Regions from separate parts of the Clavibacter sp. GW821-FHT01D01 genome, predicted to be linked through region 2. Evidence: predicted binding sites of a transcription regulator. Region 2 holds the regulator's gene; the other holds the start of a gene.
The links. Region 2 encodes HrcA, which represses chaperone genes, less so after heat shock. Its sites were predicted from a motif close to TTNGCACTCGNNNNNNNCGAGTGCNAA; they were not measured.
Positions count from the first base shown of each region.

Region 1: the regulator HrcA is predicted to act here: its motif matches at 1,372-1,398, upstream of AC07VC_RS07170 (Hsp20/alpha crystallin family protein).

Region 1 covers NZ_JBWKXC010000004.1:14,729-18,724, reverse strand. Annotated here, with positions in the region: gene AC07VC_RS07175 (GNAT family N-acetyltransferase) at 1-729, shown strand, start outside; gene AC07VC_RS07170 (Hsp20/alpha crystallin family protein) at 852-1,313, opposite strand; gene AC07VC_RS07165 (hypothetical protein) at 1,440-1,787, opposite strand; gene AC07VC_RS07160 (SDR family oxidoreductase) at 1,969-2,661, shown strand; gene AC07VC_RS07155 (MarR family winged helix-turn-helix transcriptional regulator) at 2,740-3,339, shown strand; gene AC07VC_RS07150 (NmrA family NAD(P)-binding protein) at 3,336-3,996, shown strand, end outside.
Region 2 covers NZ_JBWKXC010000005.1:78,755-82,750, forward strand. Annotated here, with positions in the region: gene AC07VC_RS08660 (VOC family protein) at 1-409, opposite strand, end outside; gene AC07VC_RS08665 (DUF4870 domain-containing protein) at 420-815, opposite strand; gene hrcA (heat-inducible transcriptional repressor HrcA) at 1,002-2,024, shown strand; gene dnaJ (molecular chaperone DnaJ) at 2,085-3,197, shown strand; gene AC07VC_RS08680 (16S rRNA (uracil(1498)-N(3))-methyltransferase) at 3,200-3,952, shown strand; gene AC07VC_RS08685 (histidine triad nucleotide-binding protein) at 3,981-3,996, shown strand, end outside.

The DNA.
Region 1 (3,996 bases), on a different contig from region 2:
GTCGGCCACTCCCACACCAAGATGCTGTCCGCGCTCTGGCGGGAGTCGCCCGTGCCGGGCCTCGCGGAAGGCGAGCGGCTGATGAGCATGACGAGCCTCCTGCACGTCGACGGGCAGGGCGCCACGGTCCTGGGAGCGCTGATCGACGCGTCGGGCGTCGGCGCGGCCGCGTGGATCCGGAGCTGGCTCGACGCGTACCTGGTGCCGATCGCGCACGCGCTCCTCGCGCACGACCTCGCGTTCATGCCGCACGGGGAGAACGTGATCCTCGTGCTCCGCGACCACGTCGTCGTGCGCGTGCTCATGAAGGACATCGCCGAGGAGGTCGCGCTGCTCGACCCGGATCGCGAGCTCCCGGAGGACGTCCGGCGCATCCGCCTCGACGTGCCCGACGACGAGCGGACCCTCACGGTGCTCACGGACGTGATGGACGGCTTCCTGCGCTTCGCCGCCGCCCTCGTCGCGGACCGCGAGGACCTCGGGCCCGACGGGCTCTGGCGCGTGGCCGCCGAGGCGCTCGCGGACCACGAGCGCGCGCACCCGGAGCTCGCGGCCCGGATCGCGCGGAGCGACCTCTTCACCCCGTCGTTCGCGCGCTCCTGCCTCAACCGGCTGCAGCTGCGGGACAACCGGCGCATGGTCGACCTCGCGGATCCGGTGCTGCAGATCCACGGCTCCCTGCGGAACCCGCTCGCCGTCCACGCTGGGCTCCGGCCGCGGCACGGCTGACGTTCGCGGGCGGCTCCGGTCCCGGCGCCCCGCAGACGGCGAGGAGCCGCCGTCCGCGTGTGCGGACGGCGGCTCCTCGAGGTGGGCTGCGCCGCGGCCGGGCCGGGCCGCGTGCGACCGGGTCAGCTCGCGGCGGGCGCCGCGGATCCCACCGTCAGGGTCTCGGCCCGCTGCTCGCCGGACCCGTCGTCGGACGTGACGGCGATCTTGCGCGGCTTCGCCCGCTCGCTCACCGGGATGGTGACGCTGAGCACGCCGTTGGCGTAGTGCGCCGAGATGCGCTCCGTGTCGATGCCCTGGCCGAGCGTGAGCTGGCGCAGGAAGGTGCCGGCGACGCGCTCGCGGGTGAGCCAGCGGACGCCCGGGTCGCCCGCGAGGGTGCGCTCGGCGCGGATGGTGAGCAGCTGGCCGTCCACGTCGATGTCCACCGAGCCCGGGTCGATGCCCGGGAGGTCGGCGGCCAGCACGTAGGTGTCGCCCTCGCGGTGCAGGTCGATGGGCATCGGGCGGTTCGCCTGGCGCGTTTCGGCCAGCGCGCCCATCGCGCGGTCCAGCTCGCGGAACGGATCGAAGGTCATGTTCATGGTCGACTCCTCACTGGTGATCTGCGGGTTGAGCCCCCTCGGCTCAACTACGTCGAGATTAGCACTCGACCTGCACGGGTGCCAAGAGGTTCGCCGAGGGCGAATGCAGCCCTGATCTCCTCTTCGTCAGCGGCGGCGGAGGTCGCGCTCCATGCGCCCGATGAGCGTCCAGACCGCGCGCGAGAGGTCCGGGTGCTCGAGCGCGATGCCCCGCAGCAGGCGGTACTCGAAGCGCGCGACGACGCCGGGCGCGGTGGACGGGTGCCGCACCCGGGCGAGCTCCTCGGCCATCCCGTCGGCCTCGAGCGCGTCCTGCCGGAGGGTCGCGACCACGTGCTCGTCCACGGTCGGCAGCTGCGGGATGACCTCCCACGGGTCGTCGCCGTTCCGGCACCGGTGCTCGATGACGGCGTCCAGCTCGTCGCGGGCCTCCTGGCGCAGCACCTCGAGGCTGGCGGGGAAGCGGGCGTGCATGGGCGGTTCCCCTCGGACGGCGGACGGCGGACGGCGGACGGCGGGCGGTGGCGAGCCCTCGCTCGTGACGCGACGGCCGGATCCCCTTCACGCTACGTCATGCCCCGGACCCCGCCCGACGAGGGGGAGCGGCACCCTCGCTAGCCTGGGAGCCGACCCCGGAGCCGCCGCAGGAGGACCCATGACCGACACCGCCCGCCCCGTCGCCCTCGTCACGGGGGCCACGCGCGGCATCGGCCGCGCCGTCGCCCAGGACCTCGCCCGCACCCACCGCGTCATCGTCCACGGACGCGACCGGGAGGCCGTCGACGCGCTCGCCGCCACGCTCCCCGACGCCGTGGGGTGGGCCGCCGACCTCGCCGCGGGCGGCCTCGCCGACGGCGTGCCCGCCCTGGACCGGCTCGACGTGCTCGTGCACTCGGCCGGCGTGATCGGCGGCGACGCGGTCGGGGAGACGCCCGTCGACGAGTGGCGGCGCGTGTTCGAGGTCAACGTCTTCGCCGTCGCCGAGGTCACGCGCGTCCTCCTCCCGGCGCTCCGGGCGGCGGGCGGCCAGGTGGTGCTCGTCAACTCCGGGTCCGGCTTCACGGCCAACCCGACCGGCGGCGTCTACGCGGGGTCGAAGTTCGCCCTCCGCGCGCTCGGCGACGCCCTCCGCGAGGAGGAGCGCCCGAACGGCGTGCGCGTCTCCAGCGTGCACCCGGGCCGCGTCGCCACCGACATGCAGCGGGAGCTCCGCGCGAAGGAGGGGGGCGAGTACGACGAGACGCGGTACCTGGACCCCGCCTCGGTCGCCCGGGCCGTGCGCCTCGTCGTCGACCAGACGCGCGACGGCACGCTCGAGTCGGTCTCGCTGCGGCCGTTCGGGGGCTGATCCGCACCCGAACGCGGATCGCCGACAGTCCGGGGATAATCTCGCGCGGAGACGATCTGCGCGGCATATGATCTCCGCATGAGCGCATCCACCTCGGCACCCGACCACGACGTCGACGTGGACGCCGCGGGCATCGACTGGGACGCGGGCGGGATCGAGACGCAGCTCGGCTGGTCGCTCCAGGCGGTCTACCAGGGGTTCGCGCGCACGGCGCAGACGGCCGTCGCCGACGTGCCGGGTGGCCCCCGCGGGTACCAGGTGCTCGTCGCGATCACGACCGAGGAGCCCGCCTCGCAGCTCGCCCTCGCGCAGCGGCTCGGCATCGACAAGACGCAGATGACCTACGTCATCGACGCGCTCGCCGACGGCGGCCACGTCGAGCGGCAGCCGCATCCGCGCGATCGCCGGATCCGGCGGGTCGTGCCCACCGACGCCGGCCGGGCGCTGCTCGCGACCGCCCGCGTGGCCCTCGGCGAGGTGGAGGACGTGCTCATGCGCGACCTCGAGGCCGACGAGCGCATCGTCCTCCGGCGGCTCCTCGCGCGCGTCGCCCTCGGCGCCGGCGATGCCGCCGCGGGCCTCCCCGACACCGGCGAGGCGCTCGAGCAGCCCGTCGCCGCCCCCCACCGCTCGCGCCGCCCGGCGCGCCGACCACCCGCAGATGGAGAACCCTCGTGAGCACCCCCGCATCCGGATCCACCCCCGCGTCCCCGCCCGTCGTCGTGGCCGGCGCCACCGGCGACCTCGGCCGCCGCATCGTCCGCGAGCTCCTCGCCCGGGACGCGTCCGTCCGGGTGCTGACCCGCCCGGGCGCCCGGTCGTCCGTCGAGGCGTGGGCCGGCGAGCCCCGCGTCGAGGTCGTCGAGGCCGCGTACACCGACCCGGCGGCGCTGGTCCACGCGGTCGAGGGCGCGCGCGTCGTCGTGTCCGCCGTCAGCGGCGCCCGGTCCGTGATCCTCGGCGCCCAGCGCGCCCTCCTCGCGGCCGCGGTCGCGGCGGGCGTGCCGCGCTTCATCCCCTCCGACTACTCCTCGGACTACCGGCGGGTGACGCCCGGCAGCAACCGCAACTTCGAGCTGCGCCGCGAGTTCGCGGCCGACCTCGACGCCGCACCCGTGCGCGCCACCTCCGTGCTCAACGGCGCGTTCGCCGACATGCTCACCGGCCAGGCGCCCATCGTGCTGTTCGACCGGCACCGCGTCCTGTACTGGTCGTCCGCCGACCAGGTGCTCGACTTCACGACCAAGGACGACACGGCCCGCGTGGTCGCGCAGGTGGCGCTCGACGACGACGCGCCGCGCGTGGTCGAGGTGGCGGGCGACCGGGTCACCGCCC
Region 2 (3,996 bases):
GGACGACCGCGCCGACCTCGTCGCCGGACTCGCGCTCCAGGTCGCTCCGCTCCACGCAGAACTCGTTGCCCTCGGGGTCGGCGAGCACCACCCAGCCGCTGCCGTCGGCGTTCCGGCGGTCGGCGACGAGCGCGGCGCCGAGCGCGATCACGCGCTCGACCTCCTCGTCGCGCGTCCGGTCGTCGGGCGCGAGGTCCAGGTGCACGCGGTTCTTGGCGGTCTTCGGCGCGTCGGAGCGCTGCAGGATGATGCCGAGGCCCGAGACGGCGTCGCCGAGCCAGGCCGCGTCCTCGCCGGGTCGGTTGGGCTCGTCGGGGTCCTCCGCGAAGCCGGTCACGCCGGCCCAGAACAGGGAGAGCGCGTGCGGGTCGCGGCAGTCGATGGCGACGTGCCGGATCCTCGCGCTCATCGGCGACCGCCTACTTGATCCACCGGATGTTGAGCGGGTAGCGGTACGGACGGCCGCTCTGGACGCGGACGCCGCCGATGATCGCGAAGACGATGTTGACGACGACCACCGCGAAGATCACGAGGCCCAGCAGCACGCTGATGAGGATGCCGAGGATCGGGATGACCACGAAGATCGCCTGGAGGACGTTGAGGATGACGAGCGCGCCGACCACGTTGATGGTCCAGTTGGTCGCCTCCTTGCCCTCCTGGTCGGTGAAGCGGCCGCGCTCGCGGAACACGAGCCACACGATGAAGGACGGCACGACGAGGATCGCGAGGAAGTGCGTGAGCGACGCCCACAGCCGGTCCTCGCTCGGGGTGAGCGGGGCGGGAGCGCCGTAGGGGTGCGGGTCGGGTGCGGTCATCGCCGGGTGCCTCTCGGTGCGCGCGTCCGCCGGACGGCCGGCGGATCGCGGTGGATCGTGGATGGGCCGGGCAGGACCTGGCCTCCTCACGGTACCGCCGTCGACGCGCGACCGGCAATGCCGGGCACGCGGATCCAGGCGGTACGATTGGCAGTCAGAACCGACGAGTGCCAGGAGGGAGCCGCCATGGTCTCGGAACGCGGGCTCGACGTCCTCCGGGTGATCGTGCAGGACTACGTGTCCTCGCGCGAGCCCGTGGGCTCCAAGTCCATCGTGGAGCGCCATGCCTTCGGCGTCTCGGCCGCCACCATCCGCAACGACATGGCACTCCTCGAGGAGGAGGAGCTGATCGCGGCGCCGCACACGTCGTCGGGCCGTGTCCCCACCGACAAGGGCTACCGCCTCTTCGTCGACCAGCTCGCGGACGTGCGTCCGCTCACGCCGGCGCAGCGGCAGGCGATCCACGTCTTCCTCGGCCAGTCCGTCGACCTCGACGACGTGCTCGCGCGCACCGTGCGCCTCCTCGCGCAGCTCACCAACCAGGTCGCGCTCGTGCAGTACCCGTCGCTCGCCACCAGCCACGTCAAGCACGTCGAGCTCGTGGCGCTCTCCGCGACCCGCGTGCTCACGGTGCTCATCACGGACACCGGCCGCGTCGAGCAGCGCGTCGTCGAGCTCGCGGGCGACCCGGACGACGCCTTCCTCGCGGTGATGCGCACGCGCATCAACCAGGCCGTGGGCGGCCTCGGGCTCGCGGAGGCGGCGACGCGGCTGGAGACGCTCTCCGACGAGGTGGAGCCCGACCAGCGCGCGGCCGCGTCGGTCCTCGCCGGCACCCTCGTGGAGCAGGTGCTCGCCAACCGGCAGGAGCGGCTGCTGCTCGCCGGGTCCGCGAACCTGGCCCGCACCGAGCGGGACTTCCCCGGCAGCATCTCGCCCGTCCTCGAGGCCATCGAGGAGCAGGTGGTGCTGCTGCGCCTGCTCGGCGAGATGGAGGCCGACCAGCACGGCGTCTCCGTGAGCATCGGCCGCGAGAACGCGCCGTTCGGCCTCGGCGAGACCAGCGTGCTCACCAGCGGCTACAGCTCCTCCGGCGGCGTTCTCGCGCGCCTCGGCGTGCTGGGGCCGACCCGCATGGACTACTCCACCAACATGGCGTCGGTGCGCGCGGTCGCGCGCTACCTCTCGCGCCTGCTCGAGGAGCGGTGACGTCCGCACGCCGGCGCACCGCCCCTGTTCCCCACGACCATCACCACCGAAGGGCCCCACGTGGCTGACCACTACGAAGTACTCGGCGTGAGCCGCGAGGCGACGCCAGAGGAGATCAAGAAGGCGTACCGCAAGCAGGCGCGCCAGCTCCACCCGGACGTCAACGACGCCCCCGACGCGGCCGAGCGCTTCAAGCTCGTCACGCACGCCTACGACGTGCTGTCGGATCCGCAGCAGCGCCAGCAGTACGACCTCGGCCCGCAGGCCGGCTTCGGCGGCGGCGGCCAGGGCTTCGGCGGCTTCGGGGACATCTTCGAGACCTTCTTCGGCGGCCAGCAGGGCGGCGGCGGACGGGGTCCGCGCTCCCGGCAGGAGCGGGGCCAGGACGCGCTGCTGCGCGTGGAGGTCGAGCTCGACGAGGTCATCTTCGGCGTGCACCGCGACCTCGAGGTCGACACGGCCGTGGTCTGCGACACCTGCCAGGGCTCGTGCGCGCAGCCCGGCACGAGCGCCGTCACGTGCGACATCTGCCGCGGGTCGGGCAGCATCCAGCGCCAGGTGCGGTCCCTCCTCGGCAACGTCATGACGTCGAGCCCCTGCGGCACCTGCCGGGGCTACGGCACCGTCATCTCGCACCCGTGCCCCACCTGCCAGGGACAGGGCCGCGTCCGCGCGCGCCGCACCGTGCCGGTGGACATCCCGGCCGGCGTCGACACCGGCCTCCGCCTGCAGATGCCGGGCTCCGGCGAGGTCGGCCCGGCGGGCGGCCCGAACGGCGACCTCTACCTCGAGATCAAGGTCAAGCACCACGAGGTGTTCAGCCGCAACGGCGACGACCTCCTCGCCACGGTCGAGGTGAGCATGGTCGACGCCATCCTCGGCAGCGACGCGCACATCGAGGCGCTCGACGGCGCCGTGGACCTCGAGCTGCGACCCGGCATCCAGAGCGCGGAGATCATCACGGTCCGCGGCCGCGGGGTCACGAAGCTCCGCGGCTCCGGGCGCGGCGACCTGAAGATCGGCATCCAGGTGGTCACGCCCCAGAAGCTCGACCACAAGGAGCGCGACCTCATCCAGCAGTTCGCGAAGCGCAACAAGGCGCCCGCGCCGCACCTCGCGCACTTCCAGCAGGGCCTCTTCCAGAAGCTCCGCGACCGCTTCCTCAACGTCTGACCGTGGCGCACTTCTACCTGGCCGACGACATCGGCGCGTCGGACCTCGCGGTCGGCCGCCTCATCGTGCTCGCCGGCCAGGAGGCCCGGCACGCCGTGACCGTGAGCCGCGTCCGCGCCGGCGAGGGCATCCTCGTCGGGGACGGCCGCGGCACCATCGCCGCCGGCACCGTCGCGGCGGTGGAGCCGCAGCGCCTCGAGCTCCGGGTGGACTCGGTCGAGGTGCACCCGGAGCCGACCCCGCGCGTCGTGCTCGTGCAGGCGCTCGCCAAGGGCGACCGTGACGAGCTCGCCGTCCAGGCGGCGACCGAGCTCGGCGTGGACGCGGTCATCCCATGGCAGGCGCAGCGCTCCGTCTCCCGGTGGGAGGGCGCGAAGGTCGCCAAGGGCCGGGACCGATGGCGCGCCATCGTCCGCGAGGCGGTCAAGCAGTCCATCCGACCGCGCGTGCCCGAGGTGGAGCCGCTCGCGACGACGGGGGACCTCGTGCGGAGGGCCGCGACCGCCCGCGTGCTCGTGCTCGACCCGACGGCGGGAGCCCGGCTGTCCGGGCTCGACCTGACGACGGCCGACGGCGGCGCCCCGACCGACGTGCTCCTCGTGGTGGGGCCCGAGGGCGGCATCAGCCCGGCCGAGGTCGAGGCGCTCCGGGCCGCCGGGGCGATGCCCGTCGCACTCGGCTCCGGCATCCTGCGCACCTCCACGGCCGGTCCGGCGGCGCTCGCGCTCGTCAACGCCGCCCTCGGTCGCTGGTGACGCCGCGGGTCGCGCGTAGGCTGGGCGCATGACCACAGCCCCCG